DNA from 2 places in the Blautia segnis genome. Region 2 is predicted to be linked to the other one. Evidence: riboswitches for the same ligand, from Rfam matches in the RefSeq annotation. Region 2 holds a riboswitch; the other holds the start of a gene.

Region 1 (11,500 bases), on a different contig from region 2:
ACCAGCCCATTATGGTGCTTGATAATAAAGAAAGACACTGGAAGCATCATTCCTGCGGCGTTTTCACCAATCCGGTGAACCGCACTGCCTTTGAATTTAAGGAAGAGGACGGCACCTTCACAGCCGATGTGCTGAAAATCGATTCCAGATTTACCAGCCTTCTGAAATGGCTTGGAGACAGCCGCATCAATGTGCGCCTGTCAGGAGCGAATACAGAGGACGGCTATGCTGTGTACCGCATCAGAGAGACTGCCTTTGGGGGCGGCACCAAGCTTTCCGCAGAGGACGGCTTTCTGCAGTTTATGATCGAGCGTCTCCTTGAGAGCAATGCACCTGCAGAAGCAGAGGAGGACGAGACTCAGGAGGAAACAGGGGATGAGATGAAGCTTACCAGCCTTCAGAGCATCACCGATTTTATGACCTGCGCAGGCAAAACCCTGCCGGATAACATCCGCCTGTGGACCAGAAGAAACCTGGCAGTGGCAAGATCCAGCGAGGTTTCCCAGGAAGAGCGCCATCACGCACAGAGAGCTCTTTCCATTATGCTGAACATCCAGTGGAAAAACAATTACTTCGAAGCCATCGACCCGGTGGAAGCAAGAAGAATCCTGGACGAAGAGCTTTACGGAATGGAGCGTGTGAAACAGCGTATCATCGAGACCATTATCCAGATCAACCGTACCCATACCCTGCCTGCTTACGGACTTCTTCTCATCGGACCTGCAGGTACCGGTAAATCCCAGATCGCCTATGCGGTAGCAAGAATCCTGAAGCTTCCGTGGACGACTCTGGACATGAGTTCCATCAACGATTCCAAGCAGCTGACAGGTAGCCCTCGTATTTATGCAAACGCTAAACCTGGAATTATCATGGATGCATTTTCCATGGCAGGAGCCTCCAACCTGGTATTTATCATCAACGAGCTTGACAAGGCAAACTCCGGACATGGCAACGGAAACCCGGCAGACGTGCTTCTTACCCTTCTGGACAACCTTGGATTTACAGACAACTATATGGAATGTATGATTCCAACCGGCGGTGTTTACCCTATTGCCACAGCCAATGATCGTGACCAGATCAGTGCGCCGCTGATGTCCAGATTTGCCGTGATCGACATTCCGGACTACACAGCAGAAGAGAAGAAAGTAATCTTCTCCAGATTCTCCCTGCCCAAGGTTCTGAAAAGAATGCATATGGAAGAGGGCGAGTGCATTATCACAGATGACGCTCTGGATGCCATTGTTGCCCGCTATTCCAATACCACCGGTATCCGTGACCTGGAGCAGGCAGCCGAGCACATTGCCGCCAACGCCCTGTACCAGATCGAGGTCAACCATGTGGATAAGGTGGAATATACAAGAGAGATGGTTGAGGAACTGCTGAAGTAAAAAACATAACAGGAGTAACAAAAATGGAATTCTGGGATATTTATGACATTAATAAAAGACCTACAGGCCGCACCATGAAGCGCAACGACTGGTGCTTAAAGGACGGAGAGTACCATCTCACCGTCCTCGGAGTAGTTGCAAGACCGGACGGCACCTTCCTGATCACCAAGCGCGTCATGACCAAAGCATGGGCGCCAGGCTGGTGGGAAGTATCCGGCGGCGCAGCCCAGGCAGGAGAATCCTCCTATGACGCAGTTCTCCGCGAGGTGAAAGAAGAGACAGGCCTTGACGTAAGCAGTGCACAGGGCGGCTATCTTTTCACATACAAAAGAGAAAACCCGGGTGAGGGAGACAATTACTTTGTAGACGTATACCGCTTTGTCATGGACGTACAGGAAGAAGACCTGCACCTTCAGGAAGAGGAAACAGACGGCCACATGTTCGCCACATTGGAGCAGATCAAAGCCTTTGCCGCAGAAGGAAAATTCCTTCACTACGACAGCATCCAGGCCGCTTTTCAAGGGTTATAAGCAATGGCCGTGCGCCCTACGGCTGCAAATTTTGGAAATAAATAATGTTAAAATTATGTAAGAAAACAGCCGGAAATGAAATAGCCGCTTGTAATTTCAAGAAAGATATATTATAATTAGCACCGAAATCTGAATAAAAACCAGGGGAGTTTCGATTGAGAAGCTGAGAGTAAGGTAGCCCTTAGACCCTTTTAACCTGTTGGATCATGCCAGTGTAGGAAGTGTTGAAGATGTATTTTAGAGCATTTGCGTGATTGCAGATGCTCTTTTTTCTTTTGCAGATTCATAAAAAGATGGTTCTTATTCGATTGCTAAAAAATCCCAGGCCCGGAACCCTTTCAAATCAGCTTCGGAGATCTGGCACATATTAAAGGAGGAAACAAAAATGAACGCAAGTGTAGCAATTCAGGTACTGCCAAATGTACAGGATGACGAAGAAGTAATCCGCATTGTAGACGAGGTAATCGCCTACATCAAATCCACAGGACTTAACTGTTATGTAGGACCTTTCGAGACAACCATCGAGGGTGACTACGATCAGCTTATGGACATTGTAAAAGAGTGCCAGCACGTAGCAGAGCGCGCAGGCTGCAAGGCTATGAACGTCTATGTAAAGATCTCTTACAAACCAGAAGGGGATGTGCTTACCATTGAAAAGAAAGTTACCAAACATCACCAGTAAGATTCCCCCTGTCGTTGCAATGGCGGCAATCCTGCTTCTCTGGGAGCTGGTAAGCATCTCCGGATTAGTTCCGTCCTACATGCTTCCCTCCCCGGTTGCAGTGTGCAAGGCGCTGATCGGCGACCTTCCCACTATTTTATTCCATGCGAAATTTACCCTTTTGGAATCCTTCTACGGACTTCTCATTGGAATCGCTCTGGCATTTATTTTCGCAACTGTGATGGACCGTTTCCGGGTAATGGATCAGGCTTTTTATCCGATTATGATCATTACCCAGACCATTCCCACCATCGCCATCGCGCCGATCCTGGTGTTGTGGATGGGCTTTGGAATGGCACCAAAGATCACCTTAGTCGTGATCACCACCTTTTTCCCCATCACCATCGGGCTTCTGGACGGCTACAAGAGTGTAGACCCGGATGCCATCCGCCTGATGAAAGCAATGGGCGCCGGCAGAATGCAGATTTTCCGCCATGTGAAATTCCCCTCTGCCCTGCCCCAGTTCTTTTCCGGGCTGAAGATCTCCGCATCCTACGCCGTAGTAGGTGCCGTAGTATCTGAGTGGCTGGGAGGCTTTAACGGTCTTGGTGTTTACATGACAAGGGTAAAAAAGGCATACGCGTTTGACAAAATGTTTGCAGTTATTATTTTCATTGTGATCATCAGTTTGCTGCTGCTTTTCATAGTAAATGTGGCAAGCCGCATCGCAATGCCCTGGCTGCAGGTTGAAAAGGAGAAAAATCATGAATAAGAATCTGAAAAAAGCCGTTGCATCCGCTGCAGCGCTGACAATGGTATTTGCAGTTCCTACAGGTGTTTACGCAGCAGATGGCGAGAATGAGAAAATCACATTCTGCCTGGACTGGACACCGAACACCAACCACACAGGACTTTATGTAGCACTTGCAAAAGGCTATTATGAAGACGCAGGACTTGACGTAGAGATCGTACAGCCGCCGGAAAACGGTGCAGCACTGATGTGCGCAGCCGGACAGGCCCAGTTCGCAATCGAGGCACAGGATACTATGGCAGCTTCCCTGGCACTTGATGAGCCTCTTGGAATTACAGCAGTGGCAGCCGTGATCCAGCATAACACCTCCGGAATCCTTTCAAGAGCAGGAGACGGAATCGACACACCAGCCGGACTGACTGGCAAAACTTATTCCACATGGGACTCTCCAATCGAGCTTGCCATGCTGGAAAATGTAGTAAACAGCGACGGCGGGGATTTTGACCAGGTTACCCTGATCCCCAACGACATCACAGATGAGCCGGCAGCACTTGCAGCCCATCAGACAGACGCCATCTGGGTATTCCAAGGCTGGGGCGGCGTGAACGGAGAGGTAGAAGGCGTAGACTGCGATTACTTCGCATTCTCTGATATCAACCCTGTATTTGACTACTACACACCGGTTATTATCGCCAACAACGATTATCTCAGCGAAAATCCGGATCAGGCGAAAGCATTTATGGAAGCAACTGCAAAGGGCTATGAGTTTGCAGCAGAAAATCCGGACGAGGCAGCACAGATCCTCATCGACGGCGACAACACAGGTTCCCTCAAGGACGCAGAGGAGCTGGTAAAGAAGAGCCAGGAATTCCTTTCCGCAAAATACATTGACGATGCAGACAGCTGGGGCGTGATCGATCCTGAGAGATGGAACGCATTCTACAAATGGCTGTATGAGAATCAGCTTTGCGACAAAGACCTGACAGACGTAGGATTTTCCAACGACTATCTGCCGCAGTAAAAAACAGACGGCGGTCTTATAGTTTGAAAACAGACAGTTGTATAGTAAGGAATATAGAATGTCATCAGAAAACAGTAAATCATTACTAAGAGCAGAACATATTTCAAAAGCATACGGTGAAAAACAGGTCCTGAAGGACATTTCCATTCATCTGGAACAGGGCGAGCTGGTATCCCTTCTGGGAGTCAGCGGCTCCGGAAAGACTACTTTATTTCACATTCTTTCCGGCCTTGTCACTCCAGATGAGGGAAAAGTCTACCTGCGTGACCAGGATGTGACCTCCACTCCCGGAAGCATCAGCTACATGCTGCAGAAGGACCTCCTTCTTCCTCATAAGAAGGTGATCGACAATGTGGCACTTCCCCTTCTTCTGAAAGGCATGAAGAAGCAGGAAGCCCGGGAAAAAGCCAATCCCTTATTTGCGGAATTTGGTTTGGAGGGCACCCAGCTTCAGTATCCAAGCCAGCTTTCAGGAGGCATGCGTCAGCGTGCAGCCCTGCTGCGAACGTATTTAAGCTCCAGCGGTGTTGCCCTTCTGGACGAGCCCTTCAGTGCACTGGATACTTTGACCAAAGCCAGCGTGCACAAATGGTACCTGGACATTATGCAGCACATTGATCTGTCCACCTTGTTTATTACCCATGACATTGACGAGGCCATTTTGCTGTCCGACAGAATCTACATTCTGAACGGGATTCCCGGAACTATCAAGGAAGAAATCGTGATCCGGGAGAAAAAGCCAAGGGCAGAGGACTTCTCGCTGTCAGAAGAATTTTTGGAATATAAGAGACAAATTATCAGTAAGCTTTGACAGAAGATGTGTGCAGAGGTTTTTGCAGCATCTGTGAAAAAAATTCAAAAGGCCGCTATGCATATTCAGTATAATCCGAAATGCACAGCGGTCTTTTTCTGATTGGGAAAAATTTTCCACAAATTGTAATATGCATCTTGTAGAAAGCCTTTTTCAAACAAGCTCTGGCGGATACATGCCGAGCATTTTATTATCTGCTGGATGATCATAGTACATCAGTTTAGAAAATACACTCCCAGATTCAAATACCCTGCAAACGTCACCCATGCCAGATAAGGAAGCATCAGATTCGCCGCCACGGGGGACACCGCACCGAAAGATTTTATAGTGGCAAAAATCAGCAGCCACAACGCCGCCAGCCAGAAAAAGGCAAACAGATACCACTCACAGTTAAAGAACCAGATCGACCACAGAAAGTTAAAAAACAGCTGCAAAATGTAAAAAAACAAAGCATTGTTGGTGCATTTCCCAGAATTTGCCACCAGGTAAGCGGCGAATCCCATCAGCAGATAAAGAATGGTCCACACCACCGGAAACACCCATCCCGGCGGGGAAAGGGGCGGCTGGCAAAGGTCCGCGTAGGCCTCCATAGACCCGGTAGTCAGAAGCGCTGCAAATGCTCCCACTGCCAGTGGAAATAAAAGAAAAGGAAGAATATTTTTTATCTGGGTATTCATTGAAAAACTCCGTTTGCCGGTAAATTTAATTCATTATATGCTTCTGGCCATGGACGAAATACCGATTGCTTTTATTGGATATCAAAATATGATGATGTTAGGGTCAAAAGGTCTTTTGCCCCTAACTTGATATCCACGAATTGCTCCGCTGCAAAGCAGCTCCCGCAATTCTCGAACATTCGGAATCCGCTGATTTACTATGTAAATCGCTACTTCCTCATGTTCGGCGGGTCCCAAGTTCAAAAGCCTTATCATGCAGGCATGAACGGCTTTTTGACCTTTTGACCCTGATATCAAAATATACAATAAGTACGAAAATGTAATTGCATAGCGGAATATATTGTGCAATAATTATAAAAATGAGCGCAAGGAGGAAAAAAATGAAGAAATTAACAACAGGAAAAATCTGGCAGTTTGCAGCTGGACAATTTGGCTGGGCAATGCTGTCGGGAATCATTTCCAACTGGCTGGTGTATTTTTATCAGCCAGATGAGACTGCCATCAGTCAGGGACAAACTGTATTTATTCCTCAGGGGCTGGTGGTACTTGGCATTTTTACCATAATTGGAGGAATCACAGCTTTCGGAAGGATTTTTGACGCATTTACAGACCCTATGATCGCGTCTTTATCAGACCGGTGTACATCAAAAAATGGGCGAAGAATCCCATTCCTGAAATGGGCATCTCTTCCGCTGGCACTTTCCACCGTATTGGTATTCTGGTCTCCGCTAAATCAGAACAGCTGGATCAATGCTGTCTTTTTGCTGGCAATGATTCTGGCATATTATCTTTCCATTACTGCATATTGTACGCCATATAATGCGCTGATTCCGGAACTGGGACATACTCAGCAGGAACGACTTAATATTTCTACCGTTATTTCTTTTACTTTCATTGCAGGAACAGCAGTAGCATATCTGGCGCCCACCATCTGGGGTGTATTTATCCCGGTTTTTGGAAGAGTAGGCGCAATTCGGGTGACATTTACAATAATGGCAGCTGTGGCATTTATATGCATGCTGGTACCGGTGTTCACCATCCGGGAAAAAGACTATGTGGATACAGTTCCATCTAAGGAATCTGCTTTTGTCTCACTTACTGCTACCTTCAAAAATGGAGAATTTAGAAAATTTGTAGCATCTGATATTTTTTATTGGATCGCGCTTACCATGTTTCAGACAGGACTTCCCTTTTTTGTTACCAGCCTTCTGAAGCTTCCGGAGACTATGACAACCCTGTACTTTGTTGGAATGACAGCTTTGTCTCTGGTCTTTTACATTCCGGTAAATAAATTGACACCAAAGCTTGGAAAGAAAAAGATGATTTTGTTTGCATTTGCGGTATTTTCCACTGCTTATTTCTATACTGGATTTATGGGAAAAATGCCTTTTATTCCAGCTTCCGTGCAGGGACTGATCCTGACTGTCTGTGCGGCACTTCCTATGGCAATTTTTGGAATTCTTCCACAGGCTGTTGTAGCAGACATTGCTCAAAGTGATTCTATTACAACGGGAAGCAATCGCGAAGGAATGTTTTATGCAGCAAGAACATTTGCGTTTAAGCTTGGACAAAGCATTTCCATGTTGATTTTTACGGCAGTTTCCACAATTGGAACAGGAAACGGAACCGGTTATCGGATTGCTGCCTTTGGTGCTGCAGCTTTTTGCTGTGCAGGAGGAATTATACTGGTGTTCTACAACGAAAAGAAGATTAACAAAATTATAAGAATCCAAAACCAAAAATAACAGCAGGAGCAGCCAATATGGAAATAATACATGAAAATGAATATTTATACAGGATGAACAAAGAGGCAGAGCCGTATCTTGAACTGCACCGTCAGGAAAAATATGTCTCAAATGCCGAAAATTTCATTCGAGGCAAAAATAAGGATTTTTCAAGAAAAATACACATACAGTATTATCTGGCAAAAAATCCCAGGGGTGTCATTGTGATCAGTCACGGTTTTACAGAAGGTTCGCCGAAATATGATGAGATGATTTATTACTTTCTGAAGGCTGGGTATCATGTGTATATGCCAGAACATATGGGGCATGGGTTGAGCTATCGGCTGACGGCAGATCCGTCTCTTGTGCATGTGGATATCTGGAAAAGGTATGTGCGGGATTTTTTGAAAGTATGCCGTGAAATAAAAGGAACACATCCGGATTTACCCCTGATTCTTTTTGCCCATTCTATGGGAGGGGCAATTGGTGGGATTTCGGCATCCTGGGAGCCTGGACTGTTTCAGAAAATCATATTAAGTTCGCCTATGATCCGTCCTCTTACAGGAAAGGTGCCCTGGCCGCTTGTAGTTTTGATTGCACATTTTGAATGCTTTTTCGGAAAGGCTCAAAAGTATGTGGCAGGGCAAAAACTCTATGATGGAGGGGAAAGCTTTGAAACCTGTGCCGGAACCTCGGAATCAAGATTTGAAAGATATGATAAAATTCGCAGGGCGCACAAGGAACTGCAGACCTGTGCGGCATCCTATGGCTGGCTTTTGGCGGCTATAAAAATGAGTTGGTATCTGCAGATTTGGGGGTGGAAAAAAATAAAGGTACCTGTACTTTTCTTTCAGGCAGAAAATGACGATTTTGTATCTGTGCGCGCACTGAAAAGATTTGCAGGAAAAGTGAAGCAGCAAGGCAGCAGCTCCTGTAAATATATTTATATGCCTGGAACAAAACATGAAATCTACTGCAGCGATGACTCCTCTATGGAGAAATATCTGAAACAGATCTTCCGCTTTTTAGAAATAGATGCACAGGAAATTTATTGACAGGCCTTTTTAAACGGGAAGACAATACTGAGAGCATAAAGAAATATACAATCTCTTTTCAGTATGCTAAGATTAGAGCGTGTTTGAAAAATCATTCCCGCAATCTGCACGCCCCACTTTGCGGTATATTTTGCCCGAATTCAGTTGCCGTAGCCCGCTACGGCGCCCTCATCCGGACAAAATCTCCCACAAATTGTGACGCACATCTTGCAGAAAGCCTTTTTCAAACACGCTCTAGAGAAAATGTAGAAGTATTGTTGTCAATATAAGGGGCTTTTTGGTACTTTGGGTATTGGTATAATCTCAGTATTTACTACGAGCTATTAGTTTCGCTTAGTAATGAAAAATTGAGAAGAATGGAATTCTCCCAATGTTAAGAAAGAACCGAGATACGAGCAGAATGAGGTAAAAAATGAGCTATAGAAATGTGAAAATAGAGAAAAGCGCGAGAATCGCCAAGCAGTCCATCATCCTTGGAGACGTAACCATCGGCCGCGACAGCTGCGTCCTGTATTACGCCGTCATACGCGGCGACGACGCCCCCGTCACCATCGGCGCAGAAACCAACATCCAGGAAAGCTGCACCATCCACGTAAGCCACAACATGCCTGTCCACATCGGAAACAACGTCACCATCGGCCACAACGCCGTCATCCACGGCTGCACCATCGGCGACCGCACCCTAATCGGAATGGGCACCATCATCCTAGACGGCGCCAAAATCGGCACCGACTGCATCATCGGCGCCGGCAGCCTCGTCACCAAGAATACTGTAATTCCAGACGGTTCCCTGGTAATGGGAAGCCCCGCGAAGATTAAGCGGAATCTTACGTGGGAGGAGAAACTGGGGATTGTGGAGAATAGTAAGGAGTATGTGGCGGTAAGTGCGGAGATGCGGGAGCAGGGAGTGCTGTGAAAATAGTGCGCGGCACAAATAGCTAAAACTTATGGAGAGGAATAAATGGGGAGAAGATTTTTGTACGGTTGATTGTGAAAACAGACTTTTTTGTTATATTTATAATATTAGAAAAGGTTGAAGCTTTGTGGAGGAGCATATGGATTTTAAGAAAATTATTGAAGATACGATAGTTCCGATAATTTTCCCGTGGAAGAAAAAAAGGCTTGCTATGATGCTGTTGATAAATATGTTAATAGTATCTTGCCAAATAAATTATATCGTTTTAGAGCTTGCTCTGAAAGAAATCTAAGTGCATTTTATAATGATGAATTATGGTTTTCTAATGGAAGCACAATGAATGATGACTTTGATGCAAGGATTTATTACGATAAGAAAAGAATAGAAGGACGGCTTGGTTCATTGTTATCTGAAGAGGGAGAGCTAAAAGCGGTAGAAAAATTAATAACTATGGAACAACCGCCGCAAAAATTATTAGAACTTATTCCAAATGCAGAATATATCTTTAAGTGCTTGAAAGAAGCACCAAAAGGACAGAGAGTGGATATTTCAAACAATTTAATTCAACATTTGTTGGAAAATCTTGACGTAGCATTAAAAGATACGACAGAGCAAGTACAACGTATAACAAAGTTTGCGTGTTTTACACAGAAAATTTGCTCAGATATGATGTGGGGGCAGTATAGCAATAACGCTACAGGATTTGCGTTAGAGTATGAATTTGGTAATGAGAATAAGATTACTTATGTTGATAATAATATGCAGACTCATGTTTGGGGAAAGTTGTTTCCTGTAATATATGACGATAAGAGATTGGATACTACAGATTATGCCGCATACTTATTTCAAATACAAATTCTTAAAGGAATGGCTCAAAGCATAGGTTTTCCATATAATGCATCATGGCTGAACGCAGTTGTTCCATGTCCAGATGAGTTTATGGCAACTAAGTTAGCTATAAAAAAATCTACAGATTGGAAAGCTGAAAAAGAATGGAGAATGTTTTATTCAACAGATAATACTTTATTGGCCAACGAAGAACATTCTTGCGTTATTCAAAAACCAAGTGGGGTATACGTAGGGCGTAAAATTAGTAAGATAAATCAGAAAATTATTGTAGATATGGCAAAAGAAAAAGGAATTCCTGTGTATAAAATGGATTTCAATGAGGACTCAAGAAATTACAAATTGAAAAAATATAGGCTAATATAAAAAAGCTAAGCAACTGTACCCTATAAAATGGGAGAAGTTAAGAGTAACTGCCATAAAAATACATCTTTTTGACGAGAAATGCTATATCTAATGACAGATAATAATAGCGTAGAAAATAGGAAAAGAAAAGCTTACAAGATAAAAATAACTTGACATTTTATAATCCAAAAACTATATTATAAAAAGGAAATATTGAATACTAGAAAATAAGTGTTTAATGCTTATACATTCTGCGATAAAGTTACATCTAAGAAAGATGTAAAAATATCTTTAAAATCCTATTTTATAAGGAAGAAGTATAAATCTTTAGGATCCTTATATCTTGGTTTATCTCCAAATCCAATTATTTCCATATTAAATCTAATATATTGTAAATTTGCGGATAAGGGTGTTTTATATATAAAATGGAAAGGAGACGAACGATGAAAATTTTTTCATTTTTTGCGGGCTGTGGATTTCTCGATCTAGGATTTGAACAGAATGGCTTTGATATTGTATTTGTTAATGAATATAATCCAGAATTTATGAGAGCGTACAGATATGCAAGAGAGTACATGCATGTTAATATTCAAGAACCTCAGTGTGGGTATTATCAAGGTGATGTTAATGATTTCTTGAATGATATTAATATGCAGAATAATATGAGGCAGGACATGCAAGAATATAGAAATCATGGGGAATGGGTAGGCTTTATCGGCGGGCCCCCATGTCCGGATTTCTCGGTAGCAGGACGTCAAAGAGGAAGAGATGGAGA
Region 2 (11,500 bases):
GATCAGAGAGCACAGTGACATTAAGATCCATGCTCTGATCCGCCCAAGATTCGGTGATTTTTGTTATACAGATTATGAATTTGATATTATTCGTTCAGAAGTGAGAAGATTCCGTGAGCTGGGAGCGCAGGGCGTGGTGATCGGTATGCTGCGGCCGGATGGCTCTCTGGATGTGGAGCATCTTGCACAGCTGATGGAGGAAGCGAAGGGAATGTCCGTGACCCTGCATCGTGCATTTGATGTGTGCAGGGATCCTATGGAGGCTCTTGAGCAGGCCATTTCCCTTGGTTTTCACACCATTCTTACATCAGGACAGAAGAATAACTGCGTGGATGGCTCCCAGCTTCTTGCTGACCTGGTGAAGGCAAGCGCAGGCCGTATTCATATTATGGCTGGCGCCGGGGTAAATGCAGATGCCATTTCTTCTATCTATGAGAAGACCGGAATCACAGATTATCATATGACGGGCAAAATTGTGCTGGAAAGTGAGATGCAGTACCGCAAGGACGGAGTGAGCATGGGCTTGCCGTCTTTAAGCGAGTTTGAGATTTTCAGGACCAGCGAGGCAGAAGTAAGAAGAGCCCGGAATGTATTAGCTACTTTGTGATGGAGCAGCGGACGGGTGCCGCTGGCTGTCTCCGTCACGCTACACGCTCTTTCACAAAAAAGAACAGTTTTTTCGTGAAAGGGCGTTTTTTCTATAATAAACTTCTTTCGATGAGGAGGATGAATATATGTTTCTTCAGAACAGTGAGAAGAAAATTGAAGAAGAATTTTTGAAATTAACAGAAAAGCTTGGAGCGGACAGAGAGCCGCTGAAGAACATCTGCGGGAAACTGGATGCCTGTGACAGGGACCTGGCGCTGGCTATGAAGTATTTGTATGTGACAGCGCCGTATAGTGATCTGGTGAATTATTCTTTCGAGGATATTAAGGATTTTGCAGGTCATGGGTTGTTTCTTTATAATCATCTGGAACGAGTGCATGCGCTTCCAGAGGAAATGTTTTTGAACTATATTCTGGATCATAGAGTGAATGAGGAAGAAGTACTTCCCTGCAGAACGTTTTTCTGGAATGAGTTAAAGGATCGTATTGAAGGAAAAAATGCGAAAGATGCGGCAATTGAAGTAAATTACTGGTGCGCCGAGGAAGCTACTTATCACAGCGGAGATGACAGAACCCTTCCGGCTCTTACGGTGTACAGAAGAGGCTATGGACGCTGCGGCGAGGAGTCTGTTTTTCTGGTAAATGCACTTCGAAGCGTGGGAATCCCGGCACGTCAGGTGTATGTGCCAAGATGGTCCCACTGTGATGACAACCATGCATGGGTAGAGCTGTGGTGCGATGGAAAGTGGTATTTCACAGGAGCGTGCGAGCCCCTTATGATTCTGAACAAAGGTTGGTTTACCAATGCTTCCTCCAGAGCCATGATGGTCCATTCCAGATTGTTTGATCTTTTCCCCGCAGAAGGGGAGGATGTGATCGGCAAAGAGGGGGCAGCGGTTATGCTAAACCAGACTGCGCGCTATGCAAAGGTTAAGACAGTGACAGTACAGGTGACAGACCATGCAGGTGCACCGGTGAAAGATGCCCAGGTACAGTTCCAGGTTTTGAACATGGGAGAATATTATCCCATTGCCAAAGCTATGACAGATGAGAATGGAAACGTTTCTCTGGTTACCGGATTTGGAAGCGTGCGTGTTGCCGCGTTCCGCCCGGACATGGAAGGATTTGCCCAGGCAGATGTGGATACCAGAGAGCAGGTGAATGTGAAGCTGATTCTTACAGGAGAGGCTGTGGCAGCAGAGGACTGGAAAGCTGTAGATGTGATCGCACCTGTAGACACTCCTGTGAACCCGGATATGCCCACTCCAGAGCAGAAAGCAATCGGAACCCGCCGCCTGAATGAGGCGAATCAGCTTCGCCGCGAGAAGAAAGAGAACTGGGTGAATCCAGAACTGACGGCATTTCTTGCAGGAGAAGATGAGAAAGAGCTTCGCCAGGCAATGGCAGATGTTTTGTCTGAGAAGGATCACACGGACTGCGTGTGCAGCGTATTGGAAGAGCATCTTGCATATGGCAAAATATATGCACAGCAGTATAGAGAAGCAGATGAGTACGATTTATATATCAACTATGTTTTGAATCCCCGTGTAGAATACGAGCTTCTTCGCCCATACAGAAAAGGTATTCTCTCATTCTTTACAGAAGAACAGAAAGCCGCTTTCCGTGAGAACCCGGCAGAAATCTGGAACTATATCAGAGAGCTCATTACTGCTTACCCATATAACGAGCGTGAGACTGTAATGGAGACTCCATACGAATGTCTGATATCCGGCATCGGAACAGAGCGCTCCCAGAAAGTGCTTTTCGTAGCAATTGCCCGTACTCTTGGAATCCCGGCCAGATTAAATCCTGGAAGCCATGTAATGGAGTACTGGGATAAATGCCAGTTTGTATCTGTTCTGAAACAGGAGAAATGGAGCGCAGCTCTTTACCTGAAAAAGGAAGAGGGTACCCAGTGGAATTATTACCAGAACTGGACCATTGGACGTCTTGTTGGAAACGAATATGCTTCCCTGGATCTTACAAACAGAGCCTGGGAAGGAGATACTTTGGAACTGGCGTTGATTCCAGGCACATACCGGATCATCACCACCAACCGCCTGCCAAACGGAAACCAGTTCTCCTGGGAAAAGACAATCATTGTGAAGGACGAAGAGAAACATTACGAAACTCTGCGCCTTCGGGAAGCACAGCTGGGGGATATGCTGGAGCGTATTTCCCTGCCAGAGTTTGAGGTAAAAGATGCAGATGGCGGAATTGTGACCTGCGCAGACCTTACCCGGGGTGGCAAGAAAATCCTTATGTGGCTGGAAGAGAGCCGTGAGCCTACCGAGCATATTTTGAACGAAATGCTGGAACATGCAGAAAAATTCCACCAGTTTGAAACCTGCATTTCCTTTATGATTCGTACTGGGGAAGCTAAGGGCGACCCGCTTCTTGCAAAGGTTCTGAAGACTTTCCCGAAGATTTCCGTTTACTACGATTCCTTTGAGGAAAACATTGAGCTTCTGGGCAGAAGAATGTATGTGGACCCGGATAAGCTTCCGCTTATTCTGGTAACAAACGGAGAATCTGTGGGAATTTATGCAACCAGCGGCTATAATGTAGGAACCGGCGATATGCTGATTCGTATTATGGAAGAAGTGCCGGAGATGTAAGCCTTTGAAAAATGATTTTTCATGGATAATGTTTGGTGAATTGTGGTGAGAAATTATGCGAAGCATGATTTTGGCATATGAGACAAACGGCAACTATAAAGAACAATACATAATATTAAACTGTGTTTGGAACTGAGAACTGTTTTTAGTGGAGTATATATTATGAATCATTACACAGAAATTCACCCGGATGGAACAAGAGCCTATCAATTTGTTGCGGATACCGCCTATGTCCGTGAGTCCGGGACAAAAGGGGAACACAAGGCAGCAGAATACATCCTGAAGGAAGCGGAAAAGATCGCAGCTCAGCCAGGAAAAGAAACCTATATCCAGACTCCCCGCATGGAGCTTTTCCAGTGCCCGGATTTCCAGGAGAAAAGAGCTGAATTGACCATCTGCCAACCTTATGAGAAATCTTATCGGGTGCGTGCATATTTGAACGGTGCATGCACCCCGGCAGAAGGCATCACTGCCCCATTTCTTTTCGTAGGAAAAGGAGATGACATCAGTCTTTCTAAGGCGAAGGGCGCTGTTGTGCTGGTGTGCGACCCTGTACGGGAGGATATGATCAACAAGATTAAGGATGCTGGGGCTGTGGGATTTGTGACGGTTTGCGGTACACCGCTTGATCAGGGCGAGGACAGAACGCCTATACAGTACCGCCGCAAGGCATGTGACCTTCCGGGGGCAGCTATTCATTATCTGGATGCCGTGGAAATTGTAGAAAAAGAAGCTTCCATGTGCAGGCTGAATATTCAGCAGAGCGAAATTTCCCGGAACTCTGCCAATGTGGCAGTCCGCATTCTGGGAACTGAATTTCCAGAGGAAATCGTCACAGTGACGGCTCATTATGATTCTGTGCCGGAAGGTCCTGGAGCCTATGACAACATGTCCGGCGGTGCTATGGCGATGGAAGCTTTTCTTTATTTCGCAGAGCACAGACCAGCCAGAACCATGGAGTTCATCTGGTTCGGTTCCGAGGAAAAAGGCCTGATCGGAAGCCAGAACTATGTGAAATCCCATGAAAACGAAATGGGAAAACATGTATTTAATCTGAATGTAGATCTGGCAGGACAGCTTCTTGGAGGAAATGTGCTGGGAGTGACTGCGGATCCTACGGTGTGCGCAGCGTTAAAAGCGCTTATGGAGGAAAATCAGCTTGGCGTTACCATCAAAAACCAGGTCTGGGCCAGCGACTCCAACACTTTTGCATGGAAAGCTGTTCCAGCTCTTACCTTGAACCGCGATGGTTTCGGCATGCATACGAGACACGATACCGTAGAATATATTTCTCCCCGTGCGCTGGCGGAAGGGGCGAAAACCCTTTGCACAGCTGCCGCATGGGTGGCAAATGAGCCAGAGCTTTCATTTGAGCGGGAAATTCCCGCAGATATGAAGAGGGAATTGGAGAAGTATTTTGCTTCATGATAAAATTCTGAACTGAGTATTTATTTGATTGGTTGAGATATTTTTGATAGGAAAGGACGAAGAAATGAATAAAGTAATCGAAGAAAGAACCAAACGTACCGAGTGGTACCGTGATGCCCGTTTCGGCATGTTTATCCACTGGGGGCTGTATGCAATTCCAGCCCGTGGTGAGTGGGTAAGAAGTGTGGAGCAGATTCCCCATGAGGAGTACTGCCCACTGACAGAAGAATTTACAGCAGAAAATTACAATCCAAGAGAATGGGCTCGTCTGGCAAAGAAGGCCGGCATGAAGTACGCCGTACTTACCGCCAAGCATCATGACGGTTTCTGCCTGTTTGATACCAAGCTGACAGACTACAATTCCATGAATGCAGCCTGCCACAAAGACCTGGTAAAAGAATTTTTGGAAGCTTTTCGTGCAGAAGGAATCAAGGTAGGCCTGTATTTTTCCATTATTGACTGGCGTCACCCGGATTTCCCGCACTATGGCGACATGCATCATCCAATGCGCAATCACCCGGAGTGCTCCAACGAGAACCGCAATTTTGACCGTTATCTGGATTTTATGTTCGGACAGATCAAGGAGCTTCTCACCAATTACGGAAAGCTGGATCTGATGTGGTTCGACTTTTCTTATGGGGATATGAAATGTGATAAATGGAAAGCACAGGAGTTGATTTCTATGGTGCGTTCCATTCAGCCGTGGCTGATCATTGATAATCGTCTGGAAGGAAGTGCAGAGGATTCCGGTTCTATTCTTACAGCCAACCCAACGGAATATTCCGGAGATTTCGCCTCTCCGGAGCAGATGATCCCTCCGGCAGGAATCCGCAATGAGTTAGGTGATCCGGTGCCGTGGGAAGCGTGCCTGACCCTGAACAACAACTGGGGCTATGCATCCAGCGATCACCATTATAAATCAGCGGAGATGGTCATTCATATGCTGGTTGAGTGTGTCAGCAAAGGCGGCAACCTTCTTCTGAACGTAGGCCCGGATGCCAAAGGCCGTATTCCAAAGGAATCCGTGAAGATTCTGGAAGAAGTGGGCGAGTGGATGGACGAGAACTCCAAGAGTATTTACGGCTGCGGCTACGCCGGAATTGACAAGCCGGAATGGGGCCGCTACACCCGCAATGGCAGCAAGATCTACGCCCACGTTATGGAAGCCCAGGCAGGAGCCATTCCCCTCACCGGAATCCACGGAAAGATTAAAAGACTCCGCCGCATCAGCGACAATTCCGAAGTTCGCCTGACAAACTACTGGAATCTGAAAGAATACTCCCAGAACCAGTTTTTCTTCCTTAACGCAGACACCTGCGACAGCTACCCCCTCCCAGATCCCCGGGATACAGTTGTGGAAGTGACGCTGGAGGAAAACGAAAATTAAAGCATGTCTGGTTCCTATACACGGTGTGAATACGATACGTTTCGATAAGCCAAAACGAAAGCCCTCGGAGTTTTTTCTCTGAGGGCTTTCATGTTTATTACTACATGGAATTGGTTGATTTATGAATTTTTTTCTTTAAAAACATTTCGTGCCGCCATGCAGATCAAAATAGTGATCACCATATCCGGCAGTGTATTTCCTACCGGGATATCAATTCTCATTAAAATTCGATACAGAATGAATCCAATTACCCAGATCACAGCATTTGTGATGTCAACGGCCTCGCCCAGGCTGTCGGCGCGTTTGAGCAGGAAGAAATCTGCAATCTGGATGGCAATCATAGGTGCAAACACGGAACCAATAAGGTACAGGAAATCTGTAATATTGTCCATTGGATAAACAATGGCGCCGATGGTTCCAATCACAGTCACTGCAATGGCCGCATATTTTCCATTGATCCTGGAAAATACAGATTCAGAAGAAATTCCGGCGGAATAAGCATCCAGGAATGTGGTGGTAACAGTGGAAAATACAATGATCAGAAGTCCTGCGATTCCAAGTCCTGCTTTTACCATGATCTGTGCAATATCAGACTCTCCGGTATAAATAGCAGCGCCCATACCGATCACGTACATCCAGCAGCTTACCAGGCCATAAATAATCGCACTCACTGCGGTAGCCTTCACAGGTTCCTTTGCTTCCCTTGTGTAGTCGCTGATAAGCGGCAGCCAGGACAGCGGCATTGCTACAGACAGCTCTACAGCAGCGCCAAAGGACATTGCCTCTTCTCCAATGGCAAGTGCTGTGCCGCCATCAAAAAAGATCAGCTTGCAAAGCACCAGTGTGAGAATAAACAGAGCCGCCATTGCGATGGTGTTGATTTTTCCCAGGTTGGTGATACCGATGAAGATCCACAGCACGATCAGTGCGCCAATAACCAGACACCATACCCAGCTGCCTGTATGAAGCACACCGTCAGCTGCCAGCGCGCCGTCATAGATCATAATGGCAGTCCAGCCCACCAGCTGGAGCACATTCAGGAAGGAAAAGAAGATTCCGCCCTTTTCCCCGAAGCTCATTTTTACAGTTTCCATAGCACTGCGGCGCGTTTTGCCGCCGATCACGCCTGCAAGGAAAAGCATGGTGCAGCCTATAAGATGTCCGATAATAATGGCAAGAAGCCCTTTTTGAAAGCCCAGCGGGGCAAAGTAAGTTCCTGTGAGGATTTCTGCCAAGGAAACGCCTGCGCCGAACCAGATCAGGCCGTTTTCGAAGATTGAGGTACGTTTTTCGGTCATGTTAGTTGTCCTCCTTGGCTAATGTAAATTCATTTTGAATTGCAAATCCATGATTCATAGGTCCGCTGCCTTTTCCCAGATCCAGCATGGCAGCCAGAGCACCGGAAATGTACTTCTTGGCACGTTCCACAGAAGTATCCAGGTCAAATCCCTTTGCAAGATTAGAAGCAATGGCACTGGATAAAGTGCAGCCGGTTCCATGCGTGTTGGGATTGTTGATCCGTTTTCCCTGGAACCATTTGTAACCGCCGTCACGCCACAGAAGGTCATTCGCATCGTTCAGCTGATGTCCGCCCTTGCAAAGCACTGCGCAGTGATATTTTTCCCCAATGGCAGCAGCGGCCTTGATCATATCGTCGGCTGTCTCTATTTTCATTCCGGAAAGAACTTCAGCTTCCGGAATATTTGGAGTGAGGACCGTTGCCATGGGAAGAAGCTGGCTTTTCAGAGCATCAATTGCCTCGTCGTTGATCAGCTTGGCTCCGCTGGTGGCTACCATAACTGGATCCACAACGATGTTTTTGGCATCATACTGATGAAGCTTCTTCGCAATCGTTTCAATCAATGCGCTGGAAGATACCATTCCAATTTTCACTGCGTCAGGATAAATATCTGTGAAAATATTATCCAGCTGTTCTGCCAGAAATTCTGGCGTTGCCTCCATGATTCCTGTTACACCGGTAGTATTCTGTGCGGTAAGTGCGGTAATTGCACTCATAGCATATACTCCATTGCTGATCATTGTCTTGATATCAGCCTGGATACCGGCGCCTCCGCTGGAATCACTTCCAGCGATTGTTAATGCTGTTCTCATAATGTCTCATCCTTTCTCTTGTCCTGCCTGGAAAATACCGGACAGGAACTGGTGCTATTTATGCATTAATTTTATATAGCGTCCGAAAGTGGTGCCCCCAGCCGAACGCTGCATTGCTGCCTCTATAAGGAAATGTCTGCTGCGCAGACATTTGAAAGTCAGCTATTACGCGTCTGCGACGCTCCCATAGTTGCCGCCCGTATTCGTAATCCGGGCTATTGCCCTACTTACTCATACGGTCTAGCCTGTCCGATATCCATGAATTCGCTCATGCAGGCATGGCTCACTCATGGTTGCCGTCCAGGACTTTCAAAATAAAAAAGAGACACCCGCGTTCTGGTGTCTCCGAAAAAAATCATTATGACTTCCTACGGCGGCATTATCCGCATCAGGTAAAGGGTCGAAATTCATAATTTCCTCTCAGCCTGTTTACAAGCTCCCCTGTTCTTTTGTCATTATAGTAATAATGGGAAAATTTGTCAATAAATTGTTTGTAAGATAAAAAATTCCGCAATTTTACCGCAATCAACCATCGGTAGGGTGACGAATTCCCTGATTTATGGCATAATCAAGATAACAAATCAGCCAGATTCCTACGGCTGTCTTGATCGCGGCAAGGTTCTTACTAGTACATCGTTTTCGAAATAACTATACCACTCACTTGCCTGTGAATCCGATTGCCCAGGTATAAAAGCCTCAGCGTAGCCCGCTACGCCTGCGTTTTTATACCTGCACACTCGAATCCACATCCTACGCGATTGGTATAGTTATTTACGAAACGATGTACTAGAAGAAAGAACCATCACAAGGAGGCACATCATGACCGACATAACAAAAAATGAAATAGGCACATTCATCGCCGCATGCCGCAAAGAGAAAAAACTAACCCAAAAGCAGCTGGGTGAAAAATTAAATGTAACGGACCGCGCCGTTTCCAAGTGGGAGACGGGCCGCTCCTTTCCAGATGTGAGCCTTATGGAGCCCCTCTGCAAAGAACTGGACATTTCTGTCAGCGAGCTTCTGGCAGGGAAGCATTTAGAGCCGGAGCAGTACCAGAAAGAGACGGAGAAAATGCTCATGGACTCTGTTAGCACTGGACAGCTTATGGGACTGCAGGTGGTGCTGTATATCCTTAACCTGACAATATTTGTCCTGGTAGATTTTCCCTTTATTGTTAGAAAAATCAGCGGACTTCCACTGATTCATTATATCAGCATTACCTGTTGGCTCCTGGCGTTGGTACTGATCTTCTGCGTGAGTTATCTGGATAAAAAATTGCCGGCAAGGAAATTCCGCACATCAAATGTAATGCTGGAACGGATCATCGGTGCCGTGACGTTTCTGGTAATTATGTCAGTCAATTTTGTGGTCAGCGGGGGTCTGTCTTACATAAAAGATTTGAATTTCGGTGAAAAAATTTATACAGTGATTATTTTTGCCGTTAGTCTTGCTGTTGTGGTCGGAGTTCGAGGGATTGTAGCGCAGATACGCAAAGAAGAGTGGGAGATGGAGCAGGAAAGAAATACTTCCCAAAAGGAATAACCCCTTTGCCCGAATTTTCCAAATAATCAAAAACTGCCCCGCAGAGTCGATTTACCTGAGAAAGAAAAATCGATTCGGCGAGGGCAGTCCTTTTTATTATGCTGCCAATTCCAGAACCAGCACCTGATATCCATGCAGCTTAATCTTATTTCCATCTATAACTACATCTGGATAATTATTGATCAGCACTTTTTTGCATGCGCCTGGAAGCTCAATTTCCTGCTCATCCCACTGATAATTTCCAACTACCAGAAGCGTCTTATCCCACTTACGGTAGTAAGCCATCAGATTGTGGCGCTCCTCCATAAATGGCTCCAAAGCACCGTACACAACTGTCTCCTTATATTCCGGATCCTTGCGAAGTGCAATCAGTTTCTTATAGAAATTCAGTACAGAGTCCGGATCCTGCGCTTCTTTTTCCACGTTAATGGCAGTATAGTTGGGATTCACCCGAAGCCATGGAGTGCCAGTGGTAAATCCAGCGTTTTTCCCATCTGACCACTGCATCGGTGTCCGCGCATTATCCCTGCTGCGGCGTGCAACTGCCTTCAATGCTGCATCAGGAGCAAGTCCCGCATCCAGTGCAACCTTATACTCATCCAAAGTAGAAATATCATCCACCTCATCAATGGATTTAAACGGCACATTTTCCATGCCAAGCTCCTGGCCTTGATAAATAAACGGCAGTCCGCGGAGCATAAAATTCAATGCTGCCAGCATCTTTTTGCTGGTATTGCAGCAGTCTCCCTCTGGAATATAGTGGCTCACACCACGAGGCTCGTCATGATTTTCAATAATATTGGAAACAAATCCGAAATTCCCCATTTTTGCCTGTGTCTCAAAACAGCAGCGCTTGTAATCGTCCGGTGTAATTTCCTTACAGTCATACCAGCCCTTTTCCGATCCGCCGAAAATCGTTTCATTGAAATCAAACATGGAAGAGAAATATCCATTATCCCCAATGAAATCCGGAAGCTCCTCGTCCTTTGCGTTGAAAACTTCGCCTACGGAAAAAGCATCGTGTGGCTTAAAGGTGCGGTCCCGCATTTCTCCAAGGAATTCCCCGATTCCAGTCGCTTCTTCCAGCATTTTTCCAATATAGCAAAGTCCGTCCTCGCGGTCTGGCTCGTAATTATGCATGGGAAGAGCTTTCTTAATATTAATGATCGCATCAATTCGGAAACCGCCCAGGCCCTTGTCCAGCCACCAGTTGATGTTCTTGTAAACCTCTTCACGAAGTTCCGGATTTTCCCAGTTCAGGTCTGGCTGTTTCTTGTGGAAAACATGAAGATACTGCTTGTTGGTTCCCGGAAGATCCTCCCACACAGGGCCGCCGAAATAAGAGCGCCAGTTGGTTGGAAGCTCGTCTTCTTTTTTGTCCCTTAAATAAAAGAAGTTTCCGTATTTTCCATCTGGATCCTGGCAGGCTTTTTTGAACCATTCGTGTTCGTCGGAGCAGTGGTTTACAACCAGATCCATCAGAATGTACATGCCGCGCTTCTTAGCTTCTGCAATCAGGCGGTCCATATCTTCCATGGTGCCAAAGCGGGGGTCAATGTCATAATAATCGGAAATATCGTAGCCCTGGTCTGCCAGCGGAGAGCGATAGCACGGGGAAAGCCAGATGATATCTACGCCAAGATCCTTCAGGTAATCCAACTTCTCTATAATTCCCGGCAGATCGCCGATTCCGTCACCGTTTGTATCGTAAAAGCTCTTCGGGTAAATCTGATAGGCAACCTTATCCTGCCACCATTTTCTTTCCATATGTATATCCTCCTGTAAAAAAGTGTAGTTCGCGTCTTTG

Evidence for each region. Region 2 has a riboswitch for thiamine pyrophosphate ahead of thiD (bifunctional hydroxymethylpyrimidine kinase/phosphomethylpyrimidine kinase). Riboswitches for the same ligand answer to the same signal wherever they lie in the genome.
Region 1: it holds a riboswitch for thiamine pyrophosphate, as region 2 does, so the genes downstream of both, H8S54_RS14750 (thiamine-binding protein) here and thiD (bifunctional hydroxymethylpyrimidine kinase/phosphomethylpyrimidine kinase) in region 2, are expected to answer to the same signal.

The regions. Positions count from the first base shown of each region.
Region 1 covers NZ_JACOOT010000035.1:2,990-14,489, reverse strand. Annotated here, with positions in the region: gene H8S54_RS14760 (AAA family ATPase) at 1-1,388, shown strand, start outside; gene H8S54_RS14755 (NUDIX hydrolase) at 1,412-1,918, shown strand; TPP riboswitch at 2,051-2,157, shown strand; gene H8S54_RS14750 (thiamine-binding protein) at 2,304-2,600, shown strand; gene H8S54_RS14745 (ABC transporter permease) at 2,569-3,351, shown strand; gene H8S54_RS14740 (ABC transporter substrate-binding protein) at 3,344-4,351, shown strand; gene H8S54_RS14735 (ABC transporter ATP-binding protein) at 4,410-5,162, shown strand; gene H8S54_RS19455 (DUF6783 domain-containing protein) at 5,224-5,367, shown strand; gene H8S54_RS14730 (TspO/MBR family protein) at 5,378-5,839, opposite strand; gene H8S54_RS14725 (MFS transporter) at 6,220-7,584, shown strand; gene H8S54_RS14720 (alpha/beta fold hydrolase) at 7,602-8,618, shown strand; partial or broken gene H8S54_RS19120 (DUF6783 domain-containing protein) at 8,612-8,812, opposite strand; partial or broken gene H8S54_RS19115 (DUF6783 domain-containing protein) at 8,762-8,887, shown strand; gene H8S54_RS14715 (gamma carbonic anhydrase family protein) at 9,031-9,534, shown strand; gene H8S54_RS18670 (DUF2971 domain-containing protein) at 9,724-10,746, shown strand; gene H8S54_RS14705 (DNA cytosine methyltransferase) at 11,169-11,500, shown strand, end outside.
Region 2 covers NZ_JACOOT010000037.1:1,307-12,806, reverse strand. Annotated here, with positions in the region: gene H8S54_RS15645 (copper homeostasis protein CutC) at 1-607, shown strand, start outside; gene H8S54_RS15640 (transglutaminase domain-containing protein) at 735-3,224, shown strand; gene H8S54_RS15635 (M28 family metallopeptidase) at 3,387-4,652, shown strand; gene H8S54_RS15630 (alpha-L-fucosidase) at 4,717-6,039, shown strand; gene cytX (putative hydroxymethylpyrimidine transporter CytX) at 6,159-7,337, opposite strand; gene thiD (bifunctional hydroxymethylpyrimidine kinase/phosphomethylpyrimidine kinase) at 7,339-8,151, opposite strand; TPP riboswitch at 8,500-8,604, opposite strand; gene H8S54_RS15615 (helix-turn-helix domain-containing protein) at 8,971-9,693, shown strand; gene H8S54_RS15610 (alpha-glucosidase) at 9,790-11,460, opposite strand.